DNA from 2 places in the Actinoplanes teichomyceticus ATCC 31121 genome. Region 1 is predicted to be linked to the other one. Evidence: riboswitches for the same ligand, from Rfam matches in the RefSeq annotation. Region 1 holds a riboswitch; the other holds the start of a gene.
The links. A riboswitch is a leader RNA that binds a small molecule or an ion and turns the genes downstream of it on or off. The one in region 1 is predicted to bind glycine.
Positions count from the first base shown of each region.

Region 1 (10,771 bases):
GGCCCGCCGGCGCACCTTGAGGCCCCCGGGCAGCACCCCCTCGGCGTCCAGCCCGGCGTCCACGCACTCGCGCATCACCCGCCAGATCGCGAGCAGTCCGGCGCGCACCTGGCTCTGCGGGCGCCACGCCGTCTCGTTGGCCAGCATCAGCCGCGAGATGGACAGCCCGGTGGCGCGGGTCAGCGCCAGCAGCTCGGCGCCCGAGGAGAACGGGTGCGGCAGCGGCGTGTCGCCGGTACGTACCCGGGAGGCGCCCGCGCCCACGACGAACCCGCCGCCGACCGAGAAGTAGGTCTTGCGCAGCAGCTCGGCGCCGTCGGAGCCGAGGGCCGTGAAGGTCATCCCGTTGGGGTGCTCGGGCAGCGACCGCCGCCGGTGCAGCACCAGGTCGACCTCGACCACGCGGCCGCAGGGCAGCGCGATCCGGCCGTCCGCCGGGGGTTCCAGGCCGGTGTCGACCGTCTCCGGATCGTGCCCGGCCAGACCGAGCAGGACCGCGCGGGGCGTGCCGTGGCCGTGGCCGGTGGCGCCGAGCGAGCCGAACAACTCGGCACGGATGCCGGTCACCCGGTCGTCGAGGTGGGCGGTGAACATCCGGGCGGCGCGCATCGGGCCGACCGTATGCGAGCTGGACGGCCCGATGCCGATCGAGAACAGGTCGAAGACGGAGACGGCCATGTCCTCAGACCTCCGGGTGCGGGCGGGCGGCGCGGGGACGGGTGGGCCATCCGTGGTCCCTGGTGTGACGCATCGGGCCTCTATCGTCGGTAGAAGGGGAGCGGAACGATGTCGGCTTCCTCATGGGTGCCCCGCACATCGACCACGAGACGCTTCTTCTCCAGGTTTTTCGCCACGTACGCCATCGCGATCGGGTGGCCCAGGGTCGGCGACGGCGCGCCGCTGGTGACCTCGCCGACCTTCGCGCCGGTGTCCGGGTCGAGCACGGCGTACCCGGCGCGTGGCGCGCGCCGGCCCCGGGTGACCAGCCCGACCAGCACCGTCTCCGGCCGCACGGCGCGCAGCGCGGGGCCGCCGACGAAGTCACGCTTGTCCAGCGCGACGACCCGGCCGAGACCGGCGTGGAACGGGGTGGTGCGCACGGTCAGCTCGTGGCCGTACAGCGGCATCCCGGCCTCCAGGCGCAGCGTGTCGCGGCAGGCGAGTCCGGCCGGGGCGGCCCCGGCCGCGGCGGCCCGTTCCCAGACCGCCTCGGCGTCGGCGTTGTCGCAGTAGATCTCGAACCCGTCCTCGCCGGTGTAGCCGGTGCGGGCCAGCAGCACGTCGCGGCCGGCGAACCGGTCCGGCTTGATGCCGTAGTAGCGCAGGTCGGGGTGCTCGCCGACGACCCGGACGGCGTGCGGGCCCTGCACCGCGATCAGCGCGCGATCCCGTTCGGTGACGGTGACCGTGTAGCCGCCGGAGTACTCGCCGAGCATGGCCAGCACGATCGCGGCGTTCGCGGCGTTCGCCACGACCAGGAAGCGCCGCTCGGCGAGCCGGTAGACGACCAGGTCGTCGAGGACGCCGCCGTTGGTGTGGCAGAGCATGGTGTACTTCGCCCGGCCGACCGGCACCGCGGACAGCCGCCCGACCAGGGCGTAGTCCAGGAAGGCGGCGGCGTCGGCGCCGGTGACCTCCAGCTGGCCCATGTGCCCGAGGTCGAAGAGGCCGGCCGATCTGCGTACGCAGTGGTGCTCGGCCACGTCGCTGCCGTACCGCAGCGGCATCTGCCAGCCGGCGAAGCCGGTGAAGGTGGCGCCGAGGCGCTGGTGCACGTCGTGAAGCGCGGTGCGTCGCAAGAGGGAGGCTCCTTGGCGGTCGGGCCTCCCTCGCTCTGTCATCGGGCCTGAGAGGTTCACCGCGCGAACGGTTTGCACCTTGGGCGCCGGAGTGTTCCGGACTTTCCAGAGTCGCCTGACCGGTGCGGTACGTGGGCCTGAGAGATTCTGAGGGAGAAGTTGCTCCTTCGGCGACCCCCGGGGTGGCGGGTGCTCTCCCGCAGCGGTTGCAGCGGCGAAGTCTTCATTTGTGGTTCGGAAGCTATCAGGCCGGCCCAGGGTCTTCAAGATCCATTGTCCGGGCCCTCCTTCTCCCCCGCCTCGGCCAGCCGGGTCAGGGCCGGAAGCGCCCGCAGGATGGCGTCGCTGTCGTCCGGTTGCAGCCGCTCGAAGAGCCGGTCCAGGGTCTCGGCGTAGTGGGCGTAGGTGCGCGCGAGCATCTGGCGGCCGGCCCCGGTCACCCCGACCAGCACGCCGCGGCCGTCGGTGGGGTCGGGCACCCGCTGCACCAGGCCGGACCTCTCCATCCGGCCGATCAGCTGGGTCATGCCCGGCTGCGAGGCCCGGGTCAGGCGGGCGAGGTCGCTGACCCGGCCGGGCCCCTCGTCGGCGAGCCGGCGCAGCACCGCGAGCGCGACCGAGCTGGGGTGCTCGGGCCCCTCCAGCTGGCGCAGGAAACGGACCAGTTGCGCCAGCACCGGCAGCAACTGTGACCCACGACTCCGGCCGTCCGCCATGTGCATAACCTCATTATGTACCTAGGGTTGAAACATCCAGATCTTGTCCTACGCGGAGGTGATCCGGTGAGTGGCGCTCCCGGTCCATCATTGTTCAACCAACCACGAGCCGTCTTCGCGGTCGCGTTCGCCTGCGTCGTCAGCTTCATGGGCATCGGGCTGGTCGACCCGATCCTGCCGGCCATCTCCGACAAACTGCACGCCACCCCCAGTCAGGTGAGCCTGCTGTTCACCAGCTACCTACTGGTCACCGCGGTGGCGATGCTGTTCACCGGCTGGATCGCCAGCCGGATCGGCGCCAAGGCCACGCTGATCACCGGGCTCGGCCTGATCGTCGTGTGCGCAGCGCTCGCCGGCCTCTCCGACACGATCGACGGCATCGTCGGGTTCCGGGCCGGCTGGGGACTGGGCAACGCGATGTTCATCGCCACCTCGCTGGCCGTGATCGTCGCGTCCGCCACCGGCGGCTTCGCCGGCGCGATCGTGCTCTACGAGGCGGCGCTCGGCCTGGGCATCGCGGCCGGCCCGCTGATCGGCGGCCTGCTCGGCGACATCAGCTGGCGGGGCCCGTTCTTCGGCGTCGCGGTGCTGATGGCGATCGCCCTGCTCGCCACGGCCGTCCTGCTGGAGCCGACCCCGAAGCCGGCGCGCCGCACCTCGGTCACCGAGCCGATCCGGGCGCTGCGCCACCGCGGCCTGCTCATCATGGGCGTCACCGCGTTGCTGTACAACTGGGGCTTCTTCACCATGCTCGGCTACGCGCCGTACCCGATGGAGCTCGGCGCCACGCAGCTCGGCTTCGTGTTCTTCGCCTGGGGCCTGCTGCTGGCCTTCTTCTCGATCACCGGCGCGCCGTGGCTGCACCGCCGGTTCGGCACCGCCCCCGCGCTGTACGGGGCGTTGAGCGCCTTCGCCGTCCTGCTGGCGCTGATCGGCCTGGGCACCGACACCCGCTGGGTGGTCGTGGTCTGCGTGATCGCCTCCGGCGTGGTGGCCGGCATCAACAACACGCTGACCACCCAGGCGGTCATGCTCGTCGCACCGGTGGAGCGGCCGGTCGCCTCCGCGGCGTACGGTTTCGTGCGCTTCGTCGGCGGCGGCCTGGCGCCGTACGCCGCCGGCGAGATGGTCGACCACGGGAACATCCACGTGCCGTTCCTGGCCGGCGCGGTCGCCGTGCTGCTCGGCGTCGCGGTGCTGACCACCGGCCACCGCGCGCTCGCCGCCGCCGACGCCGCGATGGCCGCCGACCCGCACGGCTCCCCGGACGAGGTGGCCGGCGAGGTCGCCGACGAGTTCGGCGGCGCGCCCGACGCGATCGACGTCGAGCGGGAGACCACGGGCACCCCGCGGCGCTGACACCACGTCGCCGCAGCGCTCACGGGTCGCCCCCGGCGGGCGGGGCGCCCGGCCCCCGCGCCGCCGGCCGGGCACCGCAGACAGCCTCGACCTGCCGGCCGAACTCCAGGCCGCCGACGGCGGCACCCTCACCGCGGGCTGATCGTGGTGCGTCCGCCCGGCGCCCCGTACAACCACAGGGTGCCGGGCGGCGGGGCGGGCAGCTTGCCCCGCAGCAGCAGGGCCAGCGCCTGGCCGAGCTCGGCGACCGGCCCCACCTCGTAGGCATGATCGCCGCGGAAGACGAAGTACCAGTCGCCGGTCTGGCCGGGCGTGCGCGGCGCCCGCTCCAGCATCCGCCCGGCGGTGTCGTCGAGCAGCTCGGCCAGCTCCTCCCGGGCGTCGGCGTCCAGCCCCAGCGCGACGTCGAAGAACAGGTCGCTGAACATGGCCTGGGCGCGGACCTCGGACACCCGCGACTCCCACCACCGTGGACGGTGATCCGGTGGGATGCCGTCGACGTCGCGCAGCAACTGGCCGAGAAGGACCGCGAGGGCGCCGTCGTACGCCCAGATTTCCCGTACCGGATCTGGCGCGTCCGGCGGCGGTCCCCCATAGCAGCCGATCGATCTGGTTCTGCTCACCCGTCCATGGTTGCGTACCGCACGGCGCGGCGAGGACCGCCGAATGGTCACGGGATGAGGATCAGCCGGATCGGGCTGTCCTCTTTGGCGTCCAGCCGCCGCACCGCCTCGGCCGCCTCGGCCAGCGGCCACGTCCCGCTCACCGACCGGGAGAACTCCACCCGCCCGAGGGCCACCAGCGAGAGCAACTCCAGCACGTGCTCCGGGCCGGACCCGTAGTGCCCGCGGATCTCCTGCTCCAGATAGCTGAAGCGGGTGCCGTCCGGGATGGTCAGCGGCTGGTCGGTGAGCCCGACCAGGGTGAGCCGGCCGCCCTTGGCCAGCGCCCGCGTGGCCTGCACGCGCACCGGCGCCACCCCGGCGAAGTCGAACGCGTACGCCAGACCGGCGCCCCCGGTGGCCTCCGCGACCAGCGCCGCGAACGCCGGGTCGCCCGGGTCCAGGGCCAGGTCGGCGCCGAACCGCACGGCCCGCTCCCGGGCCAGCGGCAGCGGATCGATCGCGATGATCGGGGCGGCGCCGATCATCCGCAGCAGCTGCACCGCGTGCGCGCCGAGACCGCCGACCCCCCACACGCCGACCGCCCGGGCCGGCCGCACGCCGGCGGTCGTGGTGATCGCCGCCCACGGGGTGGACACCGCGTCCGGGACGAAACAGGCCTGCTCGAACGAGAGGGTGTCCGGGATCGGCACGACCGTGCCCGCCGTGGCGACCGCGAACTGCGCCCACCCGCCGTCGTAGTCGACGCCGCGGGTCAGCACCACGCCGTCGCGGATCTCCCCGGCCTGCAGCAGCACCCGCTCGCCGACGGTGAGCCCGGTGACACCCGCGCCGACCTCGTCGATCACGCCGGCGGTCTCGTGCCCCAGGGTGACGCTGTCGCCGCTCAGATGCAGCGGCTTGAGCATCCCCTGGATCAGGTGCACGTCGGACAGGCAGACCCCGGCGGCGCGCACCGCGATCCGGACCTGGCCCGGCCCGGCGTGCGGCTCGTCCACCTCCTCGACGGCGAACGACCCGGTCGACACGTGCAGACGCCCAGCGAGCATTTCCGGTTCCTCCAGTTTTCGCGTGTCCTGTGCCCATGCGTACCACGAAACGGCGGCCGCCGGGCGGGGAGCGCGGTGCGGCCGGGGCGGCGCGGCGCCGGAACAACGCGGTGCCGGGACGATGCGGCGCCGGGACAGCGCCCGGCCGGCGTTGCGTGGGGCGGACCGGCCAGGGCCGGGTCGCCGCTGTCGGCCGGGCGTGGCGCGGGTCAGCGCGGGCGGGCCAGGCCGACGTCGTAGGCGATGATCGTGGCCTGCACCCGGTCACGCGCGCCCAGCTTGGACAACAGCGCGTTGACGTGCGCCTTCACCGTCCCGACCCCGATGCCCAGCACCGCGCCGATCTCCGCGTTCGACCGGCCCTGCGCGATGTGGACCAGCACGTCCCGCTCGCGCGGTGTCAGTGCGTCCAGCCGCGGATCGGCCTCCGGCGCGGGCGTGACGGCCCCGGTCACGAACGCGTCGATCAGCCGCCTGGTGACCGCCGGGCTGAGCATCGCCTCGCCCGCGGCGACGGTGCGGATCGCCGCGACCAGCTCGGCCGGCTCGGCGTCCTTGAGCAGGAAACCGGACGCGCCCGCCCGGAGCGCCCGGAACACGTACGCGTCCTGATGGAAAGTGGTCAGGACCAGCACCTTCGGTGGTTGCGGCCCGGCGGTCAGGCGCGCGGTCGCGGTCAGGCCGTCGAGCCCGGGCATCCGTACGTCCATCAGCACGACGTCCGGCGCCACGCGCGCCGCCAGCGCCAGGCCGGCAGCACCGTCCCCGGCCTCGCCGACCACCTCCAGGTCCGGCTGCGAGCCGACGATCGCGGCCAGCCCCGCCCGCACCATGACCTGATCATCGACGATCATCACCCGCACGCCGATGGCGGCACCTCCCGGTCCCGGTCGGTCCCTCCGGCCGACACCTCAGCATTGTGCACCGTCGCGGCGGGGGCACCGGCCGTCCCGGGACCGGGACGCGGCGGCTCGTCGGAGGCCGCGGACTCGGCGGTCGCGGGCGCGGGGATGGACGCCCGGGTGCCGGCGGGCGCGGGAGTTCCGCCGGGCGCGAGAGTTCCGGCGGGCGCGAGAGTTCCGGCGGGCGCGAGAGTTCCGGCGGGCGCGAGAGTTCCGGCGGGCGCGGGGGTCGCGGGCGGCGCGGGGCGTGGGTTCTGGAGACCGTCCAGGAGGGAGCGCATCGCGGTCAGGGCGTTGCGGGCGGAGTCGAGGACGCCGCCGAGGTCGCCGCGGTCGGCGGCGTGCGGGAGGGCCGCGGCGTGGCGCAGCACGGCGGCGCGCAGGCCGTCCGCGATGCGGGCCCGTTCGGCGCGGGCGCGCAGCTCGGCCCGGGCCCGGGCCGCGGTGACGCCGCCCTCCTCGCGGGCGAGGCGGCGGTCCCGGCGTGCCCGGGCCGAGCGCCCCGCGGCCCAGCTCCCGAACATCGGCCCGGCCAGCACCAGCCCGACGAGCACGGCGAACATGGCCGCCAGCAGCACGAGGAGGACCGGCCGCAGCGGGCTCCCGGGCAGCAGCCCGCCGTCCGGATCGTCGCCGGACACCGTGACGTCGGCCATCAGCACGCCCAGCGCCAGCGCGGACGACGCGGTCGCGGCGAGGGCGGCGAGCCAGGTCCGTCCGGGACGCGCGCCCCGGGCCGCGACCGCGTACACCGCGATCAGCTCGGCGCCGGGGCTGAACAGGAACACCCAGGAGTCGTCCGGGCCGACCACCCGGAGGACGACCAGCAGCGGCCCCAGCCACGCGGTCACGACCACCGCGAGCAGCACCCACCACGGCACGTGCCGCCGCCACAGCACCGGTACGACGTGCAGCACCAGCGCGGTCGCCACGAGCACGGTGGCGCCGCGCCCGAATCCCGGCCCCTCCCCCGGGGCGAACAACCCGGCGAACGGCATCAGCAGAGCGAGCCCAACCAGGCCCGCGTCGATCACGGCCTGGCTGCGCACCCACCGGACGAGCCGGTGGCCGTGCTCCCTGCCCGGTACGGCCGGCGCGTACGGGATCGACGCCCGCACCCGCCACCCACCGCCCGCACGCGGCCCGGCGGTGAGCGTCCCGCCGAGCGCGTGCGCCCGGTCCCGCATCCCGTTGACGCCACGGCCGCCGCCCAGCCCGGCCGCACCGGGCACATCGGCCGTTCCCCCGTCGTCCTCGACGACGAATTCGGCGGCGTCGCGCGCGTACCGGAAACGGAGGGTGACCGCCGAGCCGGGCGCGTACCGGAGGGTGTTGGTCAGCGCCTCCCGGGCGATGCCGTGCAGCGCGCCGGCCAGCGCGGGCGGCGGCCCGCCGTCCGGGAAGTCGACGGTGACCCGCTGCCCGAGCCGGTTGAAGCCGTCCACAAGTTCCGCGAAGCTCGCCGGTACGGGGTCGCCCGCGGCGGCCCGCGACGCGGCAGGCGGCGGCCCGGCAGGAGGCGGTCCGGCAGGCTGCGGCCCGGCAGGGTGCGGCCCGGCAGGAGCCGGTGCGTCAGGCGACGACCCCGCCGGCTGCGGCCCGGCAGGCTGCGGCCCGGCAGGCGGCGGCCCGGCAGGCGGCGGCCCGGCAGGCGGCGGCTCGGCCGGGAGGATCTCGACCAGGCGCCGGAGCGCGTCCAGGGTCTCCCGCCCGGTGCGCGCGGCGAAGCCCAGCGCCTCGGCCCGCAGCTCCGGCCGTTGCCCGGCGAGCAGGTCGGCGGCCTGCGCGTTGACCACGATCGAGGTCAGGTGATGGGCGGTCACGTCGTGCAGTTCGCGGGCCAGCCGGCGGCGTTCCGCGTCGGCGGCCTCGCGGTGCGCCTGCTCGGCGGCGGCCAGACGCCGGGCCGCCGCCTCCCGGTCCCGCCGCCACCGGCCGCGGATCCGGCCGCCCGCCGCGACCGTTGTGTCGAGGATCGCCGACAGCACCACCTCGGCGGCGAGGTCGGCGCCGATCCCGCTCTGCGCGGCGCTGACCGCCGCCTGCCCGGCGACGAGCGCGCCGAGGCTGATCAGCGTGGTGCGGGCCGGGCGACGCGCGGCGACGCTGAACAGCGCGATCAGGTCGGTGACGCCGAGCAGCAGCAGCCCGGGGACCTGCACGTCCGGCGGCACCACGGTGGTGGCGGCGGCGAGGCCGGCGAAGACGACCAGCAGGCTCGCCACCGGACGCCGCCGGCGCAGCCCGAGCGCGGCGGTGACCAGAGCGCAGGTGAGCGTCACGGTGACCGCCTGCACCGGCGCGACCGCGGCGCCGCGCAGCAGCGGCAGGCCGGGCCAGAGGGCGAGCTGCCCGAGGCCGAGCAGTACGGGCAGCAACCAGGTGGCCATGATGGCTCAGACTAGGCGGGCGCGTCTCTACCCTCGGATAGAGGCCGGCTTCCCGCTTCCGCCGGATGTGCCGCCCCCGCCCCGGCGATGAGACTGTGACGCATGCTGACTGCCACGCCGTACCACCATCTCGCCCGCACCGGCGGCAACCGCTGGTGGCGCACCGTCGCCGGCACGCTGGTCCTGATCGTCACCGGGGCCGTGCTGGGCCTGGCGGTGTTCCTGGTCGCGGCGGTGGCCGCCTGGCTCGCCGGCCGGCCGGACAACGTGGACGACGTGCCGAGTTTCGGCCCGCTCGCCGACCTGGCCGTCCTGTTCCTGACCATTGCCGTCTTCCTGCCGGCCACGCTGCTGGCGGCACGCTGGGTGCAGCGACGCCCGGCCGGGACGCTGATGTCGGTGACCGGGCGGCTGCGCTGGGGCTGGCTGCTGCGGTGCCTGGCCGTGGCGGCGGCGTCGATCGTGCTGTTCCTGCTGGTGGCGCTGGCCCTGGATCCGGGCGGCGAGCAGCTGGGGACCGACGGCGATCCGGTCGGCTGGCGGCCGTTCCTGGTCTCCGTGCTGGTGCTGGCGCTGGTGGTGCCGTTGCAGTCGGCGGCCGAGGAGGTCGTGACGCGGGGCTGGCTGCTGCAGGCGGTCGGCTCCTGGGTGCGCGGGCCGTGGCTGCCGATCGCGGTGCAGGCGGTGGTGTTCGCGGCGCTGCACGGGTGGGGCACGCCGTGGGGGTTCGCGGATCTGGTGGTGTTCGGGGCGGTGGCCGGGTGGCTGACGGTACGCACCGGCGGGCTGGAGGCCGCGATCGCGCTGCACGTCGGCAACAACCTGATCAGCAGCGTGCTCGCCGCCGCGTTCGGGGAGCTGACCGTGGACGAGACCGCGGCCGACCTGCCGTGGCGGTTCGCGGTGGTGGACGTGGTGCTGCTGGTGGCGTACGCCGCGGCGGTGTGGTGGCTGGCGCAGCGGCGGCACCTGGCGTTCGCCGAGCCGGCCCTGGTCCCGGCCCGCTGAGCGGACGGCGAGGCGCCGAGATGCCGCCTCGCGTGCCGCGCCCGGGGAATGCGCGCCGAATGTTGCGAAATGTTGAACGCCGGATCGACGTGCCGGCATCCGGCCGGTTAACGGCAAGAATCATTCCGCAAAAATGGATCATGGACGGTGTCCCGGCATTTCCGCCCGGCCCGGCGTGTGCCACCCTGGGTGCCGGATCACGGCCAGGGAGAAACATGACCAGACGCGTTTTCCTGCACGTCGGAGCGCCGAAAGCGGGCAGCACCTTCGTACAGAATGTGTTGTGGGACAACCATGCGGCGCTCCGACGTGCCGGGATCCTCCTACCGGCCACCCGCACCGCCCAGGACCAGGCGATGACCGATCTGCGCGAGGTGTCGTGGCGGGACCCGAACGCCACCTGGACCTGGGACCAGCTGATCGCCAAGGCGGCCCGCTGGCCCGGCGACGTGATCATCACGAACGAGGGGCTGGGCGGCGCGACCGCCGCGCAGGCCGCCCGCGCGGTCGCCAGCCTGTACCCGGCCGAGGTGCACATCGTCGTGATCGGCCGGGACCTGTGGCGGACCCTGCCGTCGATGTGGCAGGAAAACGTCAAGTCGCGCAGCATCGGCAGTTTCGAATCGTTTCTCAGCGCGATCGAGCGCGGCAAGAACGACGCTTTCTGGAACCACACCGCGAACCGGATGCTGCGTCGCTGGGGCGACCTGGTCCCGGCCGAACGCCGGCACCTGATCACGGTCCCGCCGCCCGGGTCGCCGCACAAGCTGCTCTGGGAGCGGTTCGCCGGTGTCGTCGGGATCCCGGACGGCCTGTGCGCGGTCACCGAGCAGTCCGCGAACGCGTCGCTCGGCGCGGCCGAGATCGAGCTGCTGCGCCGGCTCAACCGCAAACTCGGCGACCGGTACCCGCACCGCTCGCCCTA
Region 1 is NZ_CP023865.1:4,541,279-4,552,049, forward strand. Features, by position in the region: gene ACTEI_RS20110 (L-serine ammonia-lyase) at 1-678, opposite strand, end outside; gene gcvT (glycine cleavage system aminomethyltransferase GcvT) at 759-1,799, opposite strand; glycine riboswitch at 1,833-1,910, opposite strand; glycine riboswitch at 1,915-2,009, opposite strand; gene ACTEI_RS20120 (MarR family winged helix-turn-helix transcriptional regulator) at 2,063-2,521, opposite strand; gene ACTEI_RS20125 (MFS transporter) at 2,582-3,874, shown strand; gene ACTEI_RS20130 (hypothetical protein) at 4,003-4,497, opposite strand; gene ACTEI_RS20135 (zinc-binding dehydrogenase) at 4,545-5,546, opposite strand; gene ACTEI_RS20140 (response regulator) at 5,756-6,400, opposite strand; gene ACTEI_RS20145 (sensor histidine kinase) at 6,400-8,838, opposite strand; gene ACTEI_RS20150 (CPBP family intramembrane glutamic endopeptidase) at 8,941-9,846, shown strand; gene ACTEI_RS20155 (hypothetical protein) at 10,062-10,771, shown strand, end outside.

Region 2 (10,771 bases), 400 kb from region 1:
GCCGCCCGGACATCTCACCCCGCGTGGGCACGTGCGGCGCTGCGTTTCCCGAGCGGTATTTCCACATTCGCATTCCGTGGCCGTCGACGGCCGCCGGGGCCGGTCCGTCGCATGTGGCGCCGGGCCGGATCGCGGTGCCGGACCGGCCCGGCCGCCGGGCCGCCGGGCCGCCGGGCCGCCGGGCCGCCGGGCCGCCGGGCCGCCGGGTCGCCGGGTCGCCGGACAGCCCGGCACGGCCACTCGCTCCGAAGCCCGCCGGCCTCACCGGCCGCCGGGTCGCGGGGCCCGGTACGGCCACTCGGTCCGAGGCCCGCCGGCCGCCGGGCCGCTCGCGGGCGGCACCGTCACGCGAAGCGTTCGGTGGTCACCGGGATCAGGCCGCGAGAGCGCACGTCGGCGGTCAGTTTCCGCAGCACGTCACCGACGATCTCGGCGCGGTCCCCGCTGAGCAGCACGGTCACGTCCAGCGCCCAGGCGATCCCGCGCCCCACCCGCCGCAGGGTCCAGGAGAACAGGTCGGCGCCCGCGCGGCCACGGCCGCCGGGCATCCCGCCGTCGCCGCCGCCCGGCCAGGACGCGCTCAGCCCGGCGAGCCGGGTGTCCGGCAGTTCCCGGGCGAACAGCACCCGGTAGACGCGTTTCTCGGCGAATCCGGCCGGGGTGTCATGCCCGCCGAGCCGCAACGGGGCCGCGCTGGTCAGCCGGACCCAGTCGCCGAACCGGGCGCGCAGCTGGGCTTCGCCGGGCAGCGACGCGCCGCACAGGTCCCGGTAGACCCGCGCGGCCCGGTCCCGGTCCACCGGCGTGGCCGTGGCGAGCAGGGCTCCGTTCGTACGCAGGCATCGGGCGAACGATCCGGCGCCGCGCCACCGCCGGTCGCCGGGCGCCCACGTCGCGCCGCCGAGCCCCACGGTCACGTGGTCCTCGCCGTAGGCGAACTCCTCGGCCAGGATCCCGTCCCCGGCCAGCAGGTAGTAATCCATGATCGGTCCCCCCGCAACGATGACCGTCGACAGATGTGCACGTCGATTGAACCCGGACCGCGTCAGGTCCGCCGGTCGTGACGCGCCGGCCCGGCTGTCGGGTTGTCGACCTTGGGCCGCCGCCGGACCGGTCGCGGGGTCAGCCGGGTCGCCGGTCGCGGGCCGGTCCCAGGTGGGAGCGCTCGCCCTCGTGGTCGAGGATGCACAGGATCTCGGCCGGGCCGCCGGTGGAGCCGAACGCGTGCGGCACCATCGTGGAGAACTCGGCGGCCTCGCCGGTGCGGACCACGATGGTGCGTTCGGCCAGGCGCAGCACCACGGCGCCGGAGAGCACGACGAACCAGTCGCGGCCGGGGTGCACCCGCAGGTCGGCCGGCACCGGCCGGTCCACGCGCAGCTTGGCCACGGTCATCCCGGCCGGGACGCCCTCGCGGCTGAGCAGCCACGTGGTCATGCCGCGGGACGCGTCGTGGTGCGGGCGGATCACCACGTCCTCGTCCCGGCCCGACTCGACCAGCTGGTCGAGGGTGGTGCCGAGCGCCCGGGCGATCGGGGCCAGCTGATCGAGGGCGATGCGCCGGTGCCCGGTCTCGATGCGGCTCAGCGTGGACGGGCTCAGATAGCTGCGGGCGGCCAGCTCGTCGAGCGACCAGCCGCGAGCGACCCGCAGCCCGCGGATCCGTTGGCGGACGAGGGCGTCCAGCTCACCGTCTTGCGTCATACGCAAGATGGTATGCCGTTCACGCAAGGCGGCGGTAGCCTCGGGGCATGGCACACGAACACGGTCACCACCAGCCCGGTACTCACCAGCACGGCCACCACCGGCACGGCCACGATCAGCCCGGTCAGCTCGCCGAGATGCTCGACCTCGACGCCGAGGTGCTGCGCGACTACTACGACGAGGTGATCGGCTGGGCCGCCGCGGCGGCGCCGGACCGGCCGCGCGTCGTCGACCTCGGCGCGGGGACCGGCACCGGCACGCTCGCCCTGGCCCGGCACCTGCCCGGCGCCGCGCTGACCGCGGTGGACGTGGACGAGGACATGCTCGCCCGGCTGCGGCGGCGCGCCACCGAGGCCGGCTGCGGCGAGCGGGTCCGGACGGTCCGCGCCGACCTGGACGGCGACTGGCCGCAGCTCGGCCCGGCCGATCTGGTGTGGGCGTCGGCGTCGATGCACCACCTGGCCGACCCGGCCGCCGCGCTGACCCGGGTCCGCGACGTGCTGCGCCCCGGCGGCGCGGTCGTGATCAGCGAGCTGGACGGGTTCCCGCGCTTCCTCACCGACCCGGCCGGCAGCGCCCTGGAGGACCGCTGCCAGGCCGAGCTGGCCCGGCTGCGGCGGGAGGCCGGCATGCACATGGGCGAGGACTGGGGCGCCCGGCTGCGGGCCGCCGGGTTCGAGCTCGAGGGCGCGCGCCGTTTCGCCATCGAGCTGCGCCCGCCGCTGGGCGCCGCCGCGCTGCGCTACGCGCAGGTCACCCTGCAGCGCACCCGGGACCGGCTCGGCGACCGGCTGGGCGGCGCCGAACTGGCCGCCCTCGACGCGATCGTGGCCGGGTTGCCCGGCCGCGACGATCTCACCGTCCGCGCCACCCGGGACGTGTGGATCGGCCGTCGCGGCTGACGCGCCGGCAAACCGGTCACCGGCGCAGGCCGTGCTCCCGGATCTCGCCGAGCAGCCGGTCGACCCGTTCCCGGTCGGGGTGTTCCGGCAGCCGTGTCCCGGCCGCGGCCTCGGCCAGGTCGGCGAGCAGCCGCGCGGCCCAGGCGGCGACCGCCGCCCACGGCAGCTCGCCGTGCCGGATCGGCATCAGCCGGTCACGCAGCCCGCGCACGTCGACCAGGACCTCCCCGGTGCGCAGCACGTGCGCGCCGGCGATCAGCAGCCGGATCATGTGCATGGCCTGTTTGTGGTTGGTCTCGCCGGTGCGGGCCCGCCGGGCGGCCACCCGGTCGAGCTGGTCGCGCGCGTAGTTGCCGTAGGTCGCGGCCACCCGCCGCGACAGGAACGCCCGGCGGGCCGCCAGCAGCTGCTCGCCGTCCGGCGTGAGCCGTTCGACCAGCGGCGACCAGAGCACCTCCAGCACGGTCGGATTGGCCTGCACGGCCAGCGTGCAGAACCGCTCGATCTCCCAGGAGAACTGCTCCTCGGCCGGACCGTCCAGGTGGGTGGGCGGTTTGTCGAGACGCCACAGCTCGCGGGTCGGCGCCGCGTAGACGCCGCGCCGGTCGTGGTCGCTGTCCGGGGTGTCCAGGCCGTAGGCGCGCGAGCCGACCACGACGGACAGGATGGTGTGCTCTTCGACGAGGTCCGTGCGCATGCCCGGGGACGGTACGGAAACCGGCCCCGGGCGGGCGCGCGATTTTTCTAGAGGTCCAGCACGGTGGCGTCGATGGCGTCCAGCTCGTCCTGGCTCAGCGCCGGGTTGCGCAGCGCGCCGATGTTGTCCTCCAGCTGCCGCACGCTGGACGCGCCGATGATCAGGCTGGTCATCCGCGGGTCGCGCAGCGCCCAGGCCAGCGCCAGCTGGGCCAGGGACTGCCCGCGCCGCTTGGCGAGGTCGTTGAGCGCGTGCAACCGGCCCATGGTCTTCGCGTCCAGGGCCTTCTCGTCCAGGAACACGCTGGTGCGGATCCGCGAGTCGTCCGGGATGCCGTCGAGGTAGCGGTCGGTGAGCAGGCCCTGCTGCAGCGGGCTGAACGCGATGCATCCGGCGCCGGCCTCCGCGAGGGTGTCGAGCAGCCGGTCGTGCTCGATCCAGCGGTTCAGGATCGAGTACGACGGCTGGTGGATCAGCAGCGGCGTGCCCAGCTCGCGCAGGATCGCGGCGGCCTTCGCGGTCTGCTCGGACCGGTAGTTGCTCAGGCCGACGTACAGCGCCTTGCCGGAGCGCACGATGGCGTCCAGCGCGCCCATCGTCTCCTCCAGCGGCGTCTGCGGGTCGGGCCGGTGGTGGTAGAAGATGTCGACGTAGTCGACGCCGAGCCGCTTCAGCGACTGGTCCAGCGAGCTGATCAGGTATTTCCGCGAGCCCCAGTCGCCGTACGGACCGTCCCACATGGTGTAGCCGGCCTTGCTGGAGATGACCAGCTCGTCACGGTGGTGCCGCAGGTCGCCGGCGAGGATCCGGCCGAAGTTGGTCTCGGCGCTGCCCGGCGGCGGCCCGTAGTTGTTGGCCAGGTCGAAGTGGGTGACCCCGAGGTCGAAGGCGCGGCGGACGATGTCGCGCTGGCGCTCGGCCGGGCGGGTGTCGCCGAAGTTGTGCCACAGCCCGAGGGAGATGGCCGGCAGCTGCAGCCCGCTGCGACCCGCGCGGCGGTACGTCATGGACTCGTAACGGTCAACGGCAGGGGAGTAGGTCACAGACACAGCCTAGGCATTCCGATCATGACCGTGTGCGCTGGTAGGTTGAGAGCAGCCGGCAACACCCGCGCGGGAGAGACCCGGGTCCTGACCTTCAGGGCCCATCGGCGCCGAAGGGGCAAATCCTCCCCGGAACCTCTCAGGCAAAAGGACCGCGTGGGCAGGCGACTCTGAAGTGCCCGGCTGGGTATGACAGAGGGGGAGGTTGCATGTCGACCTTCTTCAGCCCGGGAGCCGCCCCTATGACGTCGCCGTTCACCCATCGCCACATCGGCCCGCAGGCCGACGAGCAGGCGGAGATGCTCAAGACCGTCGGGTACGAGTCACTCGACGAGCTGATGGACGCCGCGATCCCCGAGTCGATCCGGTTCCGCGGCGCCCTGGACCTGCCGGCGGGCGCCTCCGAGGAGGAGACGATCGCCGAGCTGCGGGCGATCGCCGCGCGCAACACGCCGGCCACCCCGATGATCGGCCTGGGCTACTACGGCACCCACACGCCGGCGGTGATCAGGCGCAACGTGCTGGAGAACCCGGCGTGGTACACCGCGTACACGCCGTACCAGCCGGAGATCAGCCAGGGCCGGCTGGAGGCGCTGCTGAACTTCCAGACCGTGGTCACCGACCTGACCGGGCTGACCACGGCGAACGCGTCGATGCTGGACGAGGCCACGGCGGTGGCCGAGGCGATGACGCTGGCGCGCCGCGCGTCGCGGAGCAAGAGCTCGACGTACGCCGTGGACGCCGACACGTTCCCGCAGACGCTGGCCGTGCTGCGCACCCGCGCCGAACCGCTCGGCATCGAGCTGCGCCTGGTCGACCTGGACGCCGGTGAGCCGCTGCCGGACGAGTGCTTCGGCGTGCACCTGCAGTACCCGGGCGCGTCCGGCGCGGTCCGCGACCACGCCGCCCTGGTCGAGGCCGCCCACGCCCGCGGCGCCCTGGTCACTGTCGCCGCCGACCTGCTCGCGCTGACCCTGTTGCGCCCGCCCGGCGAGATCGGCGCGGACATCGCGGCCGGCACGACGCAACGCTTCGGCGTACCCCTGGGCTTCGGCGGCCCGCACGCCGGCTACCTGGCCGTGCGCGCCGGCCTGGAGCGCTCGCTGCCCGGCCGGCTGGTCGGCGTGTCCAAGGACGCCGACGGCGCGCCCGCCTACCGCCTCGCGCTGCAGACCCGCGAGCAGCACATCCGCCGGGAGAAGGCGACCAGCAACATCTGCACCGCCCAGGTCCTGCTGGCCGTGATGGCCGGCATGTACGCGGTCTACCACGGCCCGGCCGGGCTGCGCGCGATCGCCAAGCGGGTGCACGAGCACGCGCTGACCCTGGCCGGCAGCCTCACCGCGGCCGGCGTCGAGCTGGCCCACACCGCGTTCTTCGACACGGTCACCGCCGTGGTGCCCGGCCGGGCCGCGGCGATCGTCGCGGCCGCCGCGGAGTCCGGCGTCGACCTGCGCCCGGTCGACGCGGACCGGGTGTCGGTCGCCTGCGACGAGACCACCACCGCCGCCCATGTCGCGGCGGTGCTCGCCGCCTTCGGCGCCGCCGTGGCCGCACCGGCCGCCTGCGGGGCCGAGCCGCTGGCCCGGACCACCGACTATCTGGACCATCCGGTGTTCAACACCCACCACTCGGAGACCGGCATGCTGCGCTACCTGCGCCGGCTCGCCGACCGTGACTACGCGCTGGACCGCGGCATGATCCCGCTGGGCTCGTGCACGATGAAGCTGAACGCCACCACCGAGATGGAGCCGGTCACCTGGCCGGAGTTCGCGAACATCCACCCGTACGCCCCGGCCGGCCAGACCCGCGGCTACGAGGAACTGGTCGCCCAGCTGGAGGGCTGGCTCGCCGAGATCACCGGGTACGACGCGGTCAGCGTCCAGCCCAACGCCGGCTCCCAGGGCGAGTTGGCCGGCCTGCTGGCGATCCGCGGCTACCACCGCTCGCGCGGCGAGGCGCACCGCGACGTCTGCCTGATCCCGTCCTCGGCGCACGGCACCAACGCGGCCAGCGCGGTGATGGCCGGTATGCGGGTGGTCGTGGTGGCCTGCGACGAGAACGGCAACGTCGACCTCACCGACCTGGCCGCCAAGATCGACAAGCATCGGGACGCGCTCTCCGCGATCATGGTGACCTACCCGTCCACGCACGGCGTCTACGAGACCTCGATCGCGCAGCTGTGCGCGCGGGTGCACGAGGCCGGCGGCCAGGTGTACGTCGACGGGGCCAACCTCAACGCCCTGGTCGGTTTCGCCAAGCCGGGCAAGTTCGGCGCCGACGTGTCACACCTGAACCTGCACAAGACGTTCTGCATCCCGCACGGCGGCGGCGGCCCCGGCGTCGGGCCGGTCGCGGTGCGTGCGCACCTGGCCGAGTTCCTGCCGGGCGACCCCCTGGAGCCCGGCGAGCACCACGCCGTGTCGGCGGCGGCGCACGGCTCGGCCGGCATCCTGCCGATCTCCTGGGCCTACCTGCGGATGATGGGGCCGGACGGGCTGGCCCAGGCGACCGCGTCGGCGGTGCTGGCGGCCAACTACGTGGCGGCCCGGCTGCGCGAGCACTACCCGGTCCTCTACACCGGGGACAACGGCCTGGTCGCGCACGAGTGCATCCTCGACCTGCGGCCGATCACCAAGGCCACCGGGGTGAGCGTGGACGACGTGGCGAAGCGGCTGATCGACTACGGGTTCCATGCACCGACCATGTCGTTCCCGGTCGCCGGCACCCTGATGGTGGAGCCGACCGAGAGCGAGGACCTGGCCGAGCTGGACCGGTTCTGCGCCGCGATGATCGCGATCCGCAAGGAGATCGACCAGGTCGCGGCGGCCGTGTGGCCCCGCGACGACAACCCGCTGGCGAACGCGCCGCACACCGCGTCGGCGGTGAGCGCGGACGAGTGGTCGCACCCGTACCCGCGCTCGGTGGCCGGTTTCCCCGAGGGCGTCGACCGGACGGCGAAGTACTGGCCGCCGGTGCGCCGTATCGACGGGGCCTACGGCGACCGCAACCTGGTCTGCTCGTGCCCGGCGCCGGAGGCGTTCGAGAGCTGACCGGAGGACGCGTGCGCAGGTCGCGGTCATCATGATCGCGGCCTGCGCCGTCTTTCGGTGCAGCCCCGAGCGCGCGGGCAGAACCCACCGCCGCCACCGCGGTGGTTTCGTTACCCTGGGTGATTACGCAGCGAGAGCGTGCCGTGCCGGACCGCGGTGCGGCTCGATCGTGGTGCCGTCCGGAAGCAGCTCACCGGTGTCCTCGAAGACGATGACGCCGTTGCAGAGCAGGCTCCAGCCCTGTTCCTGGAAGGTCGCCACGGTGCGGGCGGCCTCCCGGTCGATCGCGTCGGCTGGGGGGCAGGGGGATTGGTGCTGGCACATCAGCGTTTACTCCGGTAGGGGGCTGTGTGAAGGTTCACAAAGTCGGGGTCGAACGTTACCTCACATCGAACGATGACGGTGCCCGGCGGTGACGGCGTCCGACCGCGATTTCGCGGTATCGATGGTCCACGCTCCGGGGTCCGGCGACCACTGCCGGCTGTCTCCCTCCGTCGCTCCGCCGGCGGCGCCGACCGCCTGCCGTGCCCGTCACCATGCGTTACGTGTGTTCGCGTGGCGCCGGGGTGATTCCGGTGACCCTGCCGAGCTTCTGACCGCCTTCCTCGCCGACAACGGACTGCCGGTGCGAAACCTCGGCCGTTCGGCTGACAAATACCGGCCTAACGGTCATGGCCTCCTGTGCGGAGCATCGCTCTACGTGTCGGCAGATGCCGGATGCGTGATGATCCAGGCCACTCCGGGCGCCCCCAGTCCGGTGCCCGGCATCCCCGACGTGTACGCGGTCGTCCACGAACACACCGACCGGCCGCCGCCGGACGCGCCGGCCCGGTCCGCGGGCTGGCGCCTGGGCCCGTGGCGGGAGAGCTGGACACCCGCCGAGCACGCCCGCGCCGTCCAGCGAGTCCGTGACGCGATCGGGCGCGGCGACGTCTACCAGGTCAACGTGGTCGGGCACGGGGCCGCGCCGTACACCGCGGATCCGGCCGCGGCGCTGCGCCGCGTCGCCACCCTGCCCGGCGCGCGGTACGGCGGCGTCCTGGCCGCGCCGGACGGCGGCTGGGCGCTGGCCACCGCGTCGCCGGAGACCCTCGTCGAGGTTCGTGACGGCCGGGTGCTCACCCGGCCGATCAAGGGCACCCGCCCGGCCACCGCGGCCGGTCGCCGCGACCTGCTGGCCTCCGCCAAGGAACGCGCCGAACACGTCATGATCGTTGATCTGGAACGCAACGACCTGGCCCGATTGCCCGGCGCCGGGCCGGTCCGCGTCGACGAGTTGTTCGCGGTCCGCCGGTGGTGCGACCTGTGGCAGGCCGAATCGGTCGTCTCCGCGCCCCTCGACGGCGACCTCGACCTCGCCGACCTGCTCCGCGCGGTCTGCCCCGGCGGCAGTGTCACCGGAGCTCCCAAGCTCGCCGCCCTTCGACAGATCGCCACCCTGGAGCCGGTCGGCCGCGGGGTGAGCATGGGCGCGTTGGGCTGGATCGGTCACGACCACCTGGACCTGGGGCTCAGCATCCGCACCGTGGCGGTCGACGGCAGCCGCGTGCACACCTGGGCCGGCGGCGGGATCACCGCGGACAGCGATCCGGCCGCGGAGGTCGCCGAGGCCGCCGCCAAGGCCGCCCCGTTGCGCGCCGCGCTGGCGGGTGCGGTCACAGCCCCCGCATAGGCGCTTCCGAGCCTTCTCTACCCATTGCGTGCCACTCTCACGGTCCGCCCCCACGAACGCGGGATGAACGCGTACTTTGGCGCACGCGTTCCACGGAGACGGTCCACAGTGGCAGAACGGCCACGGTGGCTGCAGAGAAGGCGACACCCTGGTCATGCTTGAACTCCTCACCCCACCGTCGGCTCCCTCCCCGAGGGAGGAGTTCACCCGCTTCGCGTACGCCAGCTCCGCGCGCCTGCACAGCAGCGCGTACCAGCTGTGCCGGGACTGGCACCTGGCCCAGGACCTCACCCAGGCCACGCTGACCAAGCTGTTCCTGAGCTGGGAGCGGGCCGCCGGCAGCGACAACCTTCCGGCGTACGCCCACAAGGTCCTGCTGCGCACCTACCTCGACCACCGGCGGCGGCGCAGCTCCACCGAGACGACACCGGGCCGGTTGCGCGAGCCGTCGTACACCGTCGACGCGGACCTGCGGGTCACCATGATGAGCGCGCTGGGCCGGCTGCCCGCCCGGGACCGGGCGATCGTGCTGCTGCGGTACTTCGCCGACCACAGTGTGGAACAGGTGGCCGCCGAGCTCGGCGTGCCGATCACGGTGGTCAAGAGCCAGACCCGCCGGTCCCTGATCAAACTCAAGCACATGCTGCTGCGCGAGCGTCCCACGTTGTTTGCGGCGTGAGGGTATTGTCTGCGCCGAAGGGGAGTAGTCCTTCGCCGGCCGTTCGACATCCTGGCGCCCGCGTGGCGCCCGGCGGCCGGGTTCCGGGGCGACCCGGGGCGGACCAGACCTTCGGCCCTGCAGGTGACGTGTGTCGCCGCGGACGGGGGCCGGGGTCTCGGCGGTCACGGGAGTTCGGTTCCTGCCCCGGCGGGAAGGAACGACCATGGCAACCCTCGCCGACCTCGCGGTCCTCGACCCCGCCGCCACCGGCGCGACCGTGCACATCGCCCCGGCCGCCGGCCGTGACCTGCGCGGCCGTCCGGTCGGGGAGCTCGGTTTCCCGGCCGGCTCGCTGCTCGTGGTCGCCGGTGTGCCCGGGGCCGGCAAGACCACGCTGCTCAAGCGCCTGCTGCCGCAGCCGGGCGTGCGGGTGCTCGACTCCGAGCAGGAGCGGGCCCGCCTGAGCCGGTACCTCGGCGCGCTGCCCTACCGGTACTGGCGGCCGCTCGTGCACGCCAGCCACTACCTGCGCCTGCTGCGTGCCCTGCGCGGCCGCGAGTCGATCGTCGTGCACGAGTGCGGCACCCGGGCCTGGGCCCGCAAGCTGATCACCGCGGCGGCCGGGCGCGCCGGCCGGCGTACCCACCTGCTGCTGCTGGACGTCGATCCGCGGGTGGCGCTCGCCGGGCAGGAGGCCCGCAAGCGGAAGGTGCGTCCGTCGGTGTTCGCCGCGCACTGCCGCAACTGGCAGCGACTGCTGCGCGACGTGGCCGACCCCGGCCATCCGATCCACCGCGACGCCGCCACCATCACGATCATCGACCGGGCCGCGGCGGCCGGACTGACCGCCATCCGGTTCGCGGGGCTGCGCCTGGTCGCGACTGCCGGGCCGGCCGAGGCACAGGCGGGCGAAGGTAACGACCGGATAGGCTTTGCGGCATGACAGTGAGGCCGATCCGGCTCTACGGTGACCCGGTCCTGCGCACGCCCGCCGACCCGGTCGCCGACTTCGACGCCGCCCTGCGCGAGATCGTGCGGG
Region 2 is NZ_CP023865.1:4,136,668-4,147,438, reverse strand. Features, by position in the region: gene ACTEI_RS18285 (hypothetical protein) at 345-983, opposite strand; gene ACTEI_RS18280 (helix-turn-helix domain-containing protein) at 1,123-1,704, opposite strand; gene ACTEI_RS18275 (class I SAM-dependent methyltransferase) at 1,752-2,606, shown strand; gene ACTEI_RS18270 (nucleotidyltransferase domain-containing protein) at 2,623-3,303, opposite strand; gene mgrA (L-glyceraldehyde 3-phosphate reductase) at 3,351-4,310, opposite strand; glycine riboswitch at 4,407-4,511, shown strand; gene gcvP (aminomethyl-transferring glycine dehydrogenase) at 4,589-7,399, shown strand; gene ACTEI_RS18255 (DUF5999 family protein) at 7,523-7,723, opposite strand; gene ACTEI_RS18250 (chorismate-binding protein) at 7,845-9,071, shown strand; gene ACTEI_RS18245 (sigma-70 family RNA polymerase sigma factor) at 9,226-9,750, shown strand; gene ACTEI_RS18240 (AAA family ATPase) at 9,956-10,675, shown strand; gene ACTEI_RS18235 (peptide deformylase) at 10,672-10,771, shown strand, end outside.
Region 2: it holds a riboswitch for glycine, as region 1 does, so the genes downstream of both, gcvP (aminomethyl-transferring glycine dehydrogenase) here and gcvT (glycine cleavage system aminomethyltransferase GcvT) in region 1, are expected to answer to the same signal.